Deinococcus aerius: one gene and its partners. The main gene of each other region encodes a partner of the protein of the gene in region 3 in a complex. Links are inferred from orthologs where the notes say so. Each region holds a gene or a part of one and is shown on either strand. Other genes may lie near its edges.

Region 1 (2,884 bases), on a different replicon or contig from region 3:
TCCAGCCTAACGACCGTTCGGATAAGGGTGACAGCCTCACCCGCCCGGGGCAGGTCATGATGGGCGCAGCAGATTTCACACCACAGGAGGGGCCATGAACCCAGACGACCTCAAGAAGATTCTCGACGCCCTGAGCGTCGCCGACGTGCGCGAGTTCAGCCTGAAGACGGGCAGCTTCGCCCTGGACCTCAAGCGGGGGCCACAGGCTGTAAGCGGCCCGGCCTTCGCGCCGAGTGCGCCCGCCGCGCCGATGCCCGCCCCGGCTCCCATGCCCAGCTTCCAGCCTTCTGCGGCCCCCGCGGAGACGGCGGGGGCCCCGGCGGCCAGCATGGGCGAGTCGTCCTCCGCCCCGGCACCCGCGACTCCGACCGCCGACCCCGCGCCCGCTGCCCCGGCGAAGAGCGCCAGCGCCGGAACGCCCGTCAAGGCGCCCATCGTGGGCACGTTCTACTCCGCGTCCTCGCCGGATGCCCCGCCTTACGTCAAGGTGGGCGACCGGGTCGAGCCCGGCCAGGTGCTGTGCATCATCGAGGCGATGAAGCTGATGAACGAGATCGAGGCCGAGGTGGGCGGCACCGTGCGCGAGATTCTGGTGAAGAACGCCGAGCCGGTGGAGTACGGGCAGACGCTGTTCATCATCGAGTGAAGGAGTGGGGGGTAGGAGTTAGGGGTCAGGAAGGGCTTCCCTAACTCCTCCGCTCTTGCCGGAGGCAACATGTTCAAGAAAATCCTGATCGCCAACCGGGGCGAGATCGCCCTGCGCGTCATCCGCACCGCCCGCGAGATGGGCGTGAAGACGGTCGTGGTGTACTCGACCGCCGACGAGAAGAGCCTCCCCGTGCTCCTCGCCGACGAGTCGGTGTGCGTGGGCCCGCCCGCCTCCAACGCCTCGTACCTCAACATTCCCAACATCCTCTCGGCGGCGCTGATGACGGGCGCCGAGGCCATCCACCCCGGCTACGGCTTCATGGCCGAGAACCCCGACTTCGCGGAGATGTGCCGCGAGCACGGCATCGTCTTCATCGGGCCGACGCCGGAATCCATGCGGGCGCTGGGCTCCAAGGCGGGCGGGCGCGACATCGCCACCCAGAGCAAGGTGCCCGTCGTCCCCGGCACGGGCGTGCTGGAGGACGTGGACGCCGCGCTGCTCGCCGCCAAGCAGATCGGCTACCCGGTGCTCCTCAAGGCGTCGGCGGGCGGCGGCGGGCGCGGGCAGAAGGTCGTGCGGACGCAGGAGGAGCTGCGCTCGGCCTTCGGGCAGGCGCAGGAGGAGGCGCGGCTGTACTTCGGCGACCCGGCGATCATCATGGAGAAGTTCCTGGAGGAGTTCCGGCACGTCGAGGTGCAGGTCATGGGCGACGGCCAGGGCCACGTCATCCACATCGGCGAGCGCGACTGTTCCATCCAGCGGCGCAACCAGAAGCTGATCGAGGAAGCGCCCTCGACCCTCCCCGAGTCGCTGCGGCAGGAGATTCTGGACGCGGGCGTGCGCCTCGCCCGGCACGTTAACTACGCGGGCGCAGGCACGCTGGAGTTCATCGTGGACCGCGACGGCAACTACTACTTCATGGAGATGAACACCCGCATCCAGGTCGAGCACTGCGTCTCCGAGATGATCTCGGGCCTGGACTTCGTGAAGCTGCAACTCCAGATCGCGGCGGGCGAGGGACTCCACCTGCGGCAGGAGGACGTGCGCCTGCGCGGCCATTCCATTGAGTGCCGCATCAACGCCGAGGACCCCGACAAGGACTTCCGCCCGGCGGCGGGCAAGATCGACGACGTGCATTTCGCGGGCGGGCCCGGCGTGCGTGTCGACAGCCACGCCTACGCGGGCTATGTGATTCCCCCGCACTACGACTCACTGATCGGCAAACTGATCGTTCATCATGACTCGCGCGAGGAAGCCATCGCGCGCATGAAGCGGGCGCTCGAAGAAACCGTCATTCACGGCCCGAAAACCACGATCCCGCTCTACGTCAAGATCATGGAAAACCCCTTTTATAAGCGGGGCGCCGTGATGACCAACTTCCTCAAAACGCGGCTGGAAGTTTAAAAAAGACGTGTGACCCTGAGCGAAGGGCCTCTGACGTGTCTGGAGCTGCTTCGCTCAGCGTGACCGTGTTCCGCCGTTGGGAAAATTAGCCAGGAGAAGGGGGCGTGGCTTTTACACCACGCCCCCTTCTCCTGTATTTGCTTTATTCGCCGGTGATGATGCTCTTGCCCGAGTTCTCGCGGTCCTCGATGATCTTGCCGAGGATGAAGAACGTGGGGGGCCAGAAGCCCACGAACAGGCCGCTGCGCTGCTTCTCCTCACCGCTCTTATCGCCGGGACCCCCATCTGCCTTGCCGGTGGCAAAGCTGGCCGCCGAGGCCAGGATGGAGACGAAGCCGAGGACATACATGATGTTCGAGAGTTTCATGGAGTACCTGCTTCCTTAAAAAAGGGGCCTAAAACGTGGGGCGAACGGGGAACACCGTTGTGGGCGGCCCGAACTTCCCTGAACCGACACAGGCCAACTCTGTCCCGCCCGGCAGGGCCGAAACGTAATCCCGGCCCCGTTGTAAAGGTTGCGTGGAGGCTTGGCTACGGAACGGTGAGTCGAGCCTTCAGGGGCGGAAAAAGGTGTCTGCTGCGGCAGGACTGATGCTCCCGTACCTCCCGCCGGACAACGTTTCGCGGGTCTAGGCTGTCCCCATGGCCCTCCACGACCGTGACGCCCTCCTCTCCCGCCTCTCGGGGTTGGCCTGGCCTTTCGAGCCGTTGCTAGACGCCCTCGGGCTTCCGCCGGAGGCCGACGTGCTCGACCTAGGGGCGGGCGACGGGCGGCTCCTGTCCCTGCTGCGCGAGCGGGGACACCGGGGGCGGGGTGTGGGGGTGGACCCG
Region 2 (2,739 bases), on a different replicon or contig from region 3:
GGGGTGGCCTTCAGTTCCATGTGCGTGTGTCCTCCGGGGAAGGCTTTGGCCGCCTCTTTCGCGCCGCGTCCCTGCGGGAATCGGGGGCGGGGGCCAAGCAACCCTGGCAGTGTAGCAAAACTTCCGCGCCGTGTGGGTTCCGCCTCCCCGGGGGGCTCTGCTAGAATCGTGCCTGTTGCCGCGCGGCGCCCCCCCCTGCTCCTCCAGGGCAGAGCGCCCCGGACCCGAGAAAAAGGAGAAGCACACATGATCAGCGTGACTGAACTGCGTAACGGCACGAAGGTGGAGATGGACGGCGGACTGTGGGAGTGCCTGGAGTATTCCCACCTCAAGATGGGGCGCGGCGGCGCCAAGGTCGTCACCAAGTTCCGCAACATGGAGACGGGCTCCATCGTGGACCGCACCTTCAACAGCGGCGAAAAGCTCCAGGACATCTACGTGGAGGGCAAGAAGATGCAGTACCTCTACAAGGATGGGGGCGACTTCGTGTTCATGGACCTCGACACCTACGATCAGGTCCACCTGCCCCCCGCCCTCCTGGGCGACGCCCCTAAATTCATGAAGGAGAACACCGAGGTCGAGGTGGCGATGTACGGCGACAAGCCGCTGAGCATCACCCTGCCCAACCAGGTGGTCCTCAAGATCACCCAGACCGACCCCGGCGTGCGCGGCGACACCGTCTCGGGCGGCACCAAGCCCGCCACGCTGGAGACGGGCGCCGTCGTGCAGGTGCCCCTCTTCGTCGAGCAGGGCACCGACGTGAAGGTTGACACCCGCACCGGCCAGTACCTCAGCCGCGCGTAAATGAGCTCCGAAGCCGCCGCTCCCACCGCGATGGGGGCGGCGCTTCCTTTTGCCGTTAGACTCGGTCCAGCCTAACGACCGTTCGGATAAGGGTGACAGCCTCACCCGCCCGGGGCAGGTCATGATGGGCGCAGCAGATTTCACACCACAGGAGGGGCCATGAACCCAGACGACCTCAAGAAGATTCTCGACGCCCTGAGCGTCGCCGACGTGCGCGAGTTCAGCCTGAAGACGGGCAGCTTCGCCCTGGACCTCAAGCGGGGGCCACAGGCTGTAAGCGGCCCGGCCTTCGCGCCGAGTGCGCCCGCCGCGCCGATGCCCGCCCCGGCTCCCATGCCCAGCTTCCAGCCTTCTGCGGCCCCCGCGGAGACGGCGGGGGCCCCGGCGGCCAGCATGGGCGAGTCGTCCTCCGCCCCGGCACCCGCGACTCCGACCGCCGACCCCGCGCCCGCTGCCCCGGCGAAGAGCGCCAGCGCCGGAACGCCCGTCAAGGCGCCCATCGTGGGCACGTTCTACTCCGCGTCCTCGCCGGATGCCCCGCCTTACGTCAAGGTGGGCGACCGGGTCGAGCCCGGCCAGGTGCTGTGCATCATCGAGGCGATGAAGCTGATGAACGAGATCGAGGCCGAGGTGGGCGGCACCGTGCGCGAGATTCTGGTGAAGAACGCCGAGCCGGTGGAGTACGGGCAGACGCTGTTCATCATCGAGTGAAGGAGTGGGGGGTAGGAGTTAGGGGTCAGGAAGGGCTTCCCTAACTCCTCCGCTCTTGCCGGAGGCAACATGTTCAAGAAAATCCTGATCGCCAACCGGGGCGAGATCGCCCTGCGCGTCATCCGCACCGCCCGCGAGATGGGCGTGAAGACGGTCGTGGTGTACTCGACCGCCGACGAGAAGAGCCTCCCCGTGCTCCTCGCCGACGAGTCGGTGTGCGTGGGCCCGCCCGCCTCCAACGCCTCGTACCTCAACATTCCCAACATCCTCTCGGCGGCGCTGATGACGGGCGCCGAGGCCATCCACCCCGGCTACGGCTTCATGGCCGAGAACCCCGACTTCGCGGAGATGTGCCGCGAGCACGGCATCGTCTTCATCGGGCCGACGCCGGAATCCATGCGGGCGCTGGGCTCCAAGGCGGGCGGGCGCGACATCGCCACCCAGAGCAAGGTGCCCGTCGTCCCCGGCACGGGCGTGCTGGAGGACGTGGACGCCGCGCTGCTCGCCGCCAAGCAGATCGGCTACCCGGTGCTCCTCAAGGCGTCGGCGGGCGGCGGCGGGCGCGGGCAGAAGGTCGTGCGGACGCAGGAGGAGCTGCGCTCGGCCTTCGGGCAGGCGCAGGAGGAGGCGCGGCTGTACTTCGGCGACCCGGCGATCATCATGGAGAAGTTCCTGGAGGAGTTCCGGCACGTCGAGGTGCAGGTCATGGGCGACGGCCAGGGCCACGTCATCCACATCGGCGAGCGCGACTGTTCCATCCAGCGGCGCAACCAGAAGCTGATCGAGGAAGCGCCCTCGACCCTCCCCGAGTCGCTGCGGCAGGAGATTCTGGACGCGGGCGTGCGCCTCGCCCGGCACGTTAACTACGCGGGCGCAGGCACGCTGGAGTTCATCGTGGACCGCGACGGCAACTACTACTTCATGGAGATGAACACCCGCATCCAGGTCGAGCACTGCGTCTCCGAGATGATCTCGGGCCTGGACTTCGTGAAGCTGCAACTCCAGATCGCGGCGGGCGAGGGACTCCACCTGCGGCAGGAGGACGTGCGCCTGCGCGGCCATTCCATTGAGTGCCGCATCAACGCCGAGGACCCCGACAAGGACTTCCGCCCGGCGGCGGGCAAGATCGACGACGTGCATTTCGCGGGCGGGCCCGGCGTGCGTGTCGACAGCCACGCCTACGCGGGCTATGTGATTCCCCCGCACTACGACTCACTGATCGGC
Region 3 (7,851 bases):
GGTTGACCCTGGTGTACGGCGTGATGCGGGTGCCCAACTTCGCGCACGGCGGCCTGTACATGCTGGGGGCGTACTTCACCTACGCCGTCCTGAACGGCCTGGGTGTGGGGTACGTCCCCGCGCTGCTGCTCGCGGCGGTGGCGGTCGCCCTGCTCGCCGCGCTGCTCGAACGGGTGGTGTTCTACCCGCTGCGAAACGCCCCGCACGTCCACTCCATGATCGCCGCCATCGGGGTGCTGTTCTTTCTGGAGGCCGCCGTGCAACTGATCTGGGGGCCGGACTTCAAGCAGATCACCGAGCCGGTGCCGGGCATCCTGAACGCGGGCGGCGTGATTATCACCTGGCAGCGCCTGATCGTGATTCTCGCCTCGCTGCTGGTGATGCTGGGGCTGAACTACTTCCTGAAGCGCACGCTGACGGGCGCGACGATCGAGGCGATGAGCCAGAACCGCGAGGGCGCACGGCTGGTCGGCATCAACGTGAACCGGGTGGGAATGCTTACCTTCGCCATCTCGGGGGCGCTCGCCGCCGCCGCCGCCGCCCTCATCGCGCCCATCATCTCGGTCGCCCCGAGCATGGGCGAGGTGATGAACCTCAAGGTCTTCGCCATCATCATCCTGGGGGGCATGGGCAGCGTGCCGGGGGCCATCGTGGGCGCCTTCCTGCTGGCGTTTGCCGAGGTGTTCGGGGGCTTTTACATCAACCTCGATTTCGCGGACGTGATCGGCTTCGCGGCGCTCGTGATCGTGCTCGCCATCCGGCCCGAGGGCCTGTTCAGGAGGGGGACGTGAACCGCTTCAAACCCGGCCTGCTGGGCTGGCTCATCGTCTTCGCGCTGGCGGCGCTGGTGCCGCTGCTGCGCCCCGGCGGCTACGTCCTCGACGTGGCGATCAACACCATGATCTGGGCGATGCTCGCCTATGGCCTGAACGTGATGCTGGGCTACACCGGGCAACTGCCGCTCGCCCACGCGGGCTTTTTCGGCATCGGCGCCTATGCGGTCGGCATCCTGACGCTGAAGGCAGGCTGGAGCTTCTGGCTGGCCTGGCCCGCCGCGGTCGCCATCTGTGCCCTGGGCGGGTTGCTGCTGGGCCTGGTCGCCTTCCGCACGAAGGGGGACGCCTTCGCCATCTTCACCCTGGGGGTGGGCGTCATCATCTCGCTGATCATCAACAAGTGGGACGCGCTGACGGGCGGGAACGAGGGCCTGAACGGGGTGCCGCCCGCCTCCTCCTTCCTGGGCATCGACTTCTCGAAGGCCGCCAACTTCTACTACGTGGCGCTGGCAGCGCTGGCCCTCACCGTGCTGATCGTGGCGCGGACCCGGGGCAGCGTCTTCGGGCGCTCGCTCGTCGCCATTCGGGGGGGGGAGGACCTGGCGCGGAGTGCCGGAATCGACGTCTATTCCCACAAGCTGCGGGCGCTGATGCTCTCGACGGCGCTGGCGGGGCTGGCGGGCGGCGTGTACGCGGCCTACGTGGGCTTCCTGGGCTCGGGCGTGACCGGGCCGACGACGACCTTCACCGTGCTGCTGTACCTGCTCGTGGGCGGGGTGGGCACGCTGGCGGGGCCGCTGCTGGGCACGGCGCTGATCTTCGTGGCGCTGCAATTCATGAAGGGGCTCCAGGACTACCAGTACATCGTGTTCGGGCCACTCCTGGTGCTGCTCGTCCTGTTCGCGCCGCAGGGGCTGGCGGGGCTGTGGGACCGCGCTCAGGTGCGCCGTGTCCGCGCCCGGACCGAGAGGGCGGTGGACCATGCTTGAGGTCGAGGGGCTGGGCATCCATTTCGGCGGATTGCACGCGGTCCGGGACGTGACCGCCACCATCCCCGCCGGGCGCATCACCGCGATCATCGGGCCGAACGGGGCGGGCAAGAGCACCTTTTTCAACCTGATCTCGGGCTTCTACCAGCCGACTTCCGGGCGCATCCGCTTTCTGGGGGAGGACATCACGCGGCTCAGGACCCATCAAGTCGTGGCCCGCGGCATCGCGCGCACCTTCCAGACGACGACCATTTACAAGGAACTCAGCGTGCTGGACAACGCCATGATCGGCCACCGGGTCCGCACCCGCGCTGGGCTGTTCGACGCCCTGCTGCGGACCGGGCGCGAGCGGCGGGACGAGGCGGAGAGCCGGGGCGGGGCAATGCGGGCGCTGGAACGGGTGGGCCTGGCCGCGCAGGCCGGGCGTCCCGCCGGGGCGCTCACCCAGGAGGGGCAAAAGCGCGTCGGGATAGCGATGGCCCTCGCCTCCGACCCCAAGCTGCTCCTGCTGGACGAGCCCGCCGCCGGGATGAACCCGGAGGAGACGGTGAGCCTGATGGGCCTGATCCGCGACCTGGTGGTCGGTGGCCTGACGGTCGCGCTGGTGGAGCACAAGATGAACCTGGTGATGGGGCTGGCCGACGGCATCATCGTGCTGCACCACGGGCAGAAGATCGCGCAGGGCACCCCGGCGGAGGTCAGCCGCGACCCCGCCGTGATTGAGGCGTACCTGGGCGGGCACGCGCACGGCGGGCAGATGGGGCAAACCGCCAGCCGGGAGGCTCCCCATGCTTGAGGTCCGTGGCCTGAGCGTGAACTACGGCCCCTTCCGGGCACTGCACGACGTGAACCTGACTGTCCAGAAGGGCGAGATCGTGGTCCTCCTGGGCGCGAACGGGGCGGGCAAGAGCACCCTCTTCCGCACCCTGAGCGGGCTGCAGCGGCCCTCGGGGGGCACGGCGACCTGGAACGGCACGCCGCTCACCGGGGGGCGGCCCGAGTTCAACGTGGCGCATGGGGTGGCGCAGTGCCCGGAGGGCCGCCTGCTCTTCCCCGAACTGAGCGTGGAGAAGAACCTGCGGCTGGGGGCCTTCGTCCACCGCCGGGACGCCGCCGGGACCGCCCGGGAGCTGGAGCGGGTGTATGCCCTCTTCCCCATCCTGGTCGAGAAGCGCCACGACGCCGCCGGGAGCCTCAGCGGCGGGCAGCAGCAGATGGTCGCCATCGCCCGCTCGCTGATGGCCCGCCCGCAACTCCTGCTGCTCGACGAGCCCTCGCTCGGCCTGGCCCCGCTGGTGGTCGAGCAGGTGTTCGGGGCGGTGAGGCGGGTGAACGAGGCGGGCGTGAGCGTGTTGCTGGCCGAGCAGAACGCCTTCGCCGCGCTGGGCATCGCGCACCGGGGCTACGTGCTGGAGGGCGGGCGCGTCTCGCTGCAAGGCACCCAGGGCGAGCTGCTGGGCGACGACCGGGTGCGGAGCGCGTACCTGGGGGTGTAGCGGGGAGCGGCAGGGGGGCGGAGGGGCAGCCGCTGGTCCTCCGCCTCCCTCTTTCGGCGGACGACGGCCTGAGATGAGCCTGTCACTCTCGTGAGTATGTTGAGTGACGGGGAGCGGCGGCGGATCGAGGCCGAGGAGCTGGCCGCCGCCCGCGCCCTTCAGGAACGGGAGGAGCGCGCCCGTCACCAGCTCGCCCTGCACGCCTACCGTCAGGAGATTCGTGCTGGCCTGCGCCCGCGGGCCTGGTGGTGGCCGCTGCGCTGGCTGCCGCCGCTCGTGGCCGTCCTCGTCGCCGTGCTCCTGCTGCGTCCCAGCCCCGCTGTCCCCGACGACACCTCGGGCGGCATCGCCAGTTCGGCGCTGATGGACCGTTGCCGCGCGGAGGTGAGCGCCCGGCTGGGGCAGGCGGGGCTCCGGTTCCCCAATGCCCGTGAGGCGGCGGGCCAGTTCTCCGCCAACGCCGACGGCAAACGCTGGGACGGCTGGGTCGCCCTGCCGGACGGCACCCGCACCGACTTCAGTTGCAGTTTCACCGCCGCCGACGGGTCGGTGGAGGCCGAACTCATTCAGGAGGAGACCCCATGAAGCACGTCCTGGCTCTGCTGGCCCTCGGCACGCTTACCCTCGCGGACGCGCAGGCTCCCCGCACCGTCGCCGTGCCGCGACAGCGGGTCAGCCTGACCTGCGCCGACACGTACTGGCGAGCGCCGCGCCAAAACTTCCTGCTTGCCGACGAGACTTACCCGAACTGCGTCCTGCGCCTGCCCCTCACCCTGCGGGAGCGGTGGCCGGGCCCGCGCACCTTCTACCTCATCCCGCGCGTCTCGGCGACCCTGTACGCGAAGGACGGCAAGGGGAACGGCCATTGGCTGCCGCTGGCGCCCCTGGTCAACCGGGGGGACGACCCGCTGCACCGGGCCGTCTCCTCCCGCACCTATGCGGCGGTGGAACTGGGCGGACCGTTCGGCAAACTCGGCGACGTGGCCGGGAAGGACAAACCGGACACCGTCGGCGTCGGGGGCAAGCTCACCGTGTGCGTCGCCCCGGTGCGGCCCGGCGAGGACCCCTGCGTGACCTTCGACATCACCGCCCGGTACCGGGTGTACGGGCGCTGACTACAGCGGGCCGGAGCGGAGTGTAAGCGGGCGTTTACACTCCGCTCCCGCTTTGCTGACAGGGCTTCGCTACACTGCTTCTCAGTCGCCCCGAATGGGCTGAACTCCGGACGAGAGCACCGCCGTACCCGGTCACGACAAGACGGCGCGGGAGGTCTGGTATGGCATGGTTTCTGCTCGTGATCGCGGGGCTGCTGGAAGTCGGCTGGGCCATCGGCCTGAAATACACCCAGGGCTTTACCCGGCCCCTTCCCACCGCCTTGACCCTGCTCAGCATGGTCGCCAGCATGGGGCTGCTGGGCCTGGCGGCCAAGACGCTGCCCATCGGCACGGCGTACGGGGTGTGGGTGGGCATCGGGGCGGTGGGCGCGGCCATCCTGGGGATCGTGCTCTTCCGGGAACCCGTCACCGCCGCGCGGATCGTCTTCCTCGTCCTGATGATCGTCGCCATCGTGGGACTCAAGGCGACGAGCGGGCACTGATACGGTTTCCGTCCCATCCGTGATCGAAGCGGGACAGCGCCGCTTCGATCACTCCTTTCCCCGCAACCCTCAACGTTCCTGCTCGCTCCGCTCGGGTTGAACCGGTTTTGGAACTGTTCAACCGGAATCCGTAGCACAGGTATTGCCTACCTGTTCAGCCGGAACTCGTACGGGGGGCGGGAAACAGGGAGGAGGTGGAGCGCCGCGCCTCCCGGCCACCCCACCCCGGCACGGCACGGGCCTAGCTCTCCGTGAACGCCCCCAGCGAGCGGAACCGCGCGGCCCGCTCCGAGCGCAGCGTCTCGCCATCCAGCCCGGCCAGATCGGCGAGGGATCGGCTGACGGCCTCCCCGACCGCGCGCGCCGCCGCATCGGGGTCGAGGTGCGCGCCGCCGGGCGGCTCGGGAATGACCTCCTCCACGATGCCGAGCTCCAGCAGGTCGGGGGCCGTGAGCTTCAGGGCTTCGGCGGCCTCGGGGGCCTTGGCGGCGTCCTTCCAGATGATGGAGGCGGCGCCCTCCGGCGAGATCACCGAGTACCAGGCGTTCTCCTGAATCAGCACCCGGTTCCCCACCCCGATGGCGAGCGCGCCGCCCGAGCCGCCCTCGCCGATCACGGCGCAGACGGCGGGTACCCGCAGGCGCACCATCCGCCGGATGCTCTCGGCGATGGCCCAGCCCTGGCCGCGCTCCTCGGCCTCGATGCCGGGGTAGGCGCCCTGGGTGTCGATCAGCGACACGACGGGCAGCCCGAAGCGGTCGGCGAGGTCCATCAGGCGCGCGGCCTTGCGGTAGCCCTCGGGGTTGGCGGAGCCGAAGCGGCGCTTGATCTTGCCCTTGGTGTCGCGGCCCTTCTGCTGCATCAGGAGCATGACGGGCGTGCCCATCCAGCGCGCGGGGCCGCCGATCAGGGCGGGGTCGTCGCCGTACGCCCGGTCGCCGTGCAGCTCGGTGAAGTCGGTGCAGAGCCGCTCGACGTAATCGAGCGCGGTGGGCCGCCCCGGCGTCCGGGCAAGTTGCACCCGGTCCCAGCGCGAGAGGTTGGCGCTCCGCTCGGCGCGGAGTCTCTGGACCTCGGCGCGCAGGGGCGTGAGGGCCGCCCCGAGGTCCTGCCCGGTCTCGCGGGCGGTCGCCTCCAGGTCGCGCACCTGCGCCTCGAGCTTGCTCAGGGCGTCGGCGGTCAAGCGCCCACCTCCCGCCGGGTCAGCACGCCGAGCAGCCGGGTGAGGTACATGCGGTGCTCGCGGCGGTCCACCACGTCGTCCACCATGCCGTGCTCCAGCAGGAACTCGGCGCGCTGGAACCCCTCGGGGAGGTGCTGGCGGATGGTCTGCTGAATCACGCGCGGCCCCGCAAAGCCGATCAGCGCGCCCGGCTCGGCCACGATCACGTCCGCGATGGTGGCGAAGCTGGCGGTCACGCCCCCGGTCGTCGGGTCGGTCAGGATGGTGATGTAGGGCAGGCCCCGCGCGGCAAGTTCTTCCAGCGCCACCGTCGTCTTCGCCATCTGCATCAGCGAGAGCGCACTCTCCTGCATCCGCGCCCCGCCGCTCGCCGCGACGAGCACGAGGGGGGTGAACTCCCGGGCCGCATATTCGGCTGCCCGCGCGATCTCCTCGCCCACCACGCTGCCCATGCTGCCGCCGCTGAAGGCGAAGTCCATCACGGCGACGGTGACGGGGATGCCGCCCATCGTCCCGGTGCCCGTCAGGATCGCGTCGGGCTGGCCGGTCTTCGCCTGGGCGCGGGCCAGCCGCTCGGGGTAGGATTCGGTGTCGCGGAAGCCCAGCGGGTCGGTGGGGTGGACCCGGCCCGACTGCTGCACAAAGGAACCCTCGTCGAGCAGCACGCCCAGGCGCCGGCGGGCGTCCAGGCGAAAATGGTGCCCGCACTTGGGGCAGACGAAGCAGTTCGCCTCGAGGTCGCGGTTATACAGCCCCGCCTTGCACTGGGGGCACTGGGTCCACAGGTCCGGCAGCTCGCCCGTGCCCTGCGGCTGGGGGCGGCGCCTGCGGAAAAAACGGTCGAGCGCCATACGCTTCACTCCTCCTGGGGAAAAATGGCTTCCCGGGGCATTCTAGTGGCCCCGGCCCCGATGCGCAGCCCGGCCAGACCCTGAACCGGGTGCAAGCCGGAGGGGAGGCTCAGCGCAGGCGCCGCTTCAGGTAGTCGTCGATCTGCGCGAGTTGCACGTTCAGGTCGCGCTGGAGGGCGTCGATGCGGGCCTCCAGGGCTTCCAGCTCGGGGCCCCGGGTGGGCGCCGTGCCCGGTCCCAGCGCCTTGAAGCGCTCGTCGATGTACGTCTGGAGCTGGGCGAAGCGGCTGCCCTCCTGGCTGTCCAGGCTCACCCGCAGGGCCTCCATGTCGCGCAGCAGCCGGGCGCTGTCCGCCTGGGCGCGCAGGCGCGACACGCCCGCCCAGAAGTAGAAGATCAGCGCGAGCAGCAGCGCCGTCAGCAGCAGGATCAGGCCCAGCGGCACGCCCGTGTACGTCACGAAGCCCAGGCTCAGGGTATGCCCGAACATCAGGGCGTGCCGGTTCAGCACCGCGAAGATGGCGGCGAGAACGACGATGATGATCAGCACGACCGTCCGCATGGGGTGAGCGTAACCCAAGCTCGGCTTTTCCTGAGAGAGGTTGGGTTACGGGAGGATTAAGAAAAGCTGTCAGGGCACGGCTTCGGCGAGCAGGATGCGGAGCTGCCCCTGCAACATTCCTGCCCTGGTCGTATACCCGTACTTCACGGCCCACAGCAGCCGTGCCAGCACGTGCCAGAGGTGAAGGAAACGCAGTTCCTCAAGTGCTTCCCCCAGGGGCAGGCGCCCGTAAAGCCGCAGCACCTCCGCCGCGAAGTCAGGCCCATACTCCCCATACAGGTACAGGAAATCGCGGGCGGGCCGCCCCACGATCATCCCGTTGAAGTCGATGATCCCGGTCGGTCGGCCAGTGTGTGGACCGTACAGGACGTGATCGGTAGACACCTCGCCATGCAGG

The links. Proteins that work in one complex are often made in the same cells at the same time.
Region 1: the proteins of accD (region 3) and accC are in contact, whole or in part, in a solved structure (PDB 8UXZ), measured with the Escherichia coli proteins. The link is inferred for Deinococcus aerius from one-to-one orthologs.
Region 2: the proteins of accD (region 3) and accB are in contact, whole or in part, in a solved structure (PDB 8UXZ), measured with the Escherichia coli proteins. The link is inferred for Deinococcus aerius from one-to-one orthologs.

What each region holds. Positions count from the first base shown.
Region 1 is NZ_BFAG01000003.1:332,803-335,686, forward strand. It holds accC (acetyl-CoA carboxylase biotin carboxylase subunit), read left to right. Parts: upstream 1-715; coding sequence 716-2,053; downstream 2,054-2,884. Other genes in the region: accB (acetyl-CoA carboxylase biotin carboxyl carrier protein), read left to right, coding at 95-646; DAERI_RS06520 (hypothetical protein), read right to left, coding at 2,196-2,420; DAERI_RS06525 (class I SAM-dependent methyltransferase), read left to right, coding at 2,868-2,884. UniProt on the Escherichia coli protein: This protein is a component of the acetyl coenzyme A carboxylase complex; first, biotin carboxylase catalyzes the carboxylation of the carrier protein and then the transcarboxylase transfers the carboxyl group to form malonyl-CoA.
Region 2 is NZ_BFAG01000003.1:331,934-334,672, forward strand. It holds accB (acetyl-CoA carboxylase biotin carboxyl carrier protein), read left to right. Parts: upstream 1-963; coding sequence 964-1,515; downstream 1,516-2,739. Other genes in the region: DAERI_RS06500 (50S ribosomal protein L25/general stress protein Ctc), read right to left, coding at 1-20; efp (elongation factor P), read left to right, coding at 247-804; accC (acetyl-CoA carboxylase biotin carboxylase subunit), read left to right, coding at 1,585-2,739. UniProt on the Escherichia coli protein: This protein is a component of the acetyl coenzyme A carboxylase complex; first, biotin carboxylase catalyzes the carboxylation of the carrier protein and then the transcarboxylase transfers the carboxyl group to form malonyl-CoA.
Region 3 is NZ_BFAG01000011.1:11,578-19,428, reverse strand. Bases 4,966-7,851 are described here. They hold accD (acetyl-CoA carboxylase, carboxyltransferase subunit beta), read right to left. Parts: upstream 6,893-7,851; coding sequence 6,038-6,892; downstream 4,966-6,037. Other genes in these bases: DAERI_RS14650 (phosphotransferase family protein), read right to left, coding at 7,524-7,851; DAERI_RS14655 (hypothetical protein), read right to left, coding at 7,002-7,454; DAERI_RS14665 (acetyl-CoA carboxylase carboxyltransferase subunit alpha), read right to left, coding at 5,100-6,041. Also shown: DAERI_RS14700 (branched-chain amino acid ABC transporter permease), read left to right, coding at 1-791; DAERI_RS14695 (branched-chain amino acid ABC transporter permease), read left to right, coding at 788-1,765; DAERI_RS14690 (ABC transporter ATP-binding protein), read left to right, coding at 1,758-2,561; DAERI_RS14685 (ABC transporter ATP-binding protein), read left to right, coding at 2,554-3,261; DAERI_RS14680 (hypothetical protein), read left to right, coding at 3,358-3,846; DAERI_RS14675 (hypothetical protein), read left to right, coding at 3,843-4,376; quaternary ammonium compound efflux SMR transporter SugE, read left to right, coding at 4,538-4,858.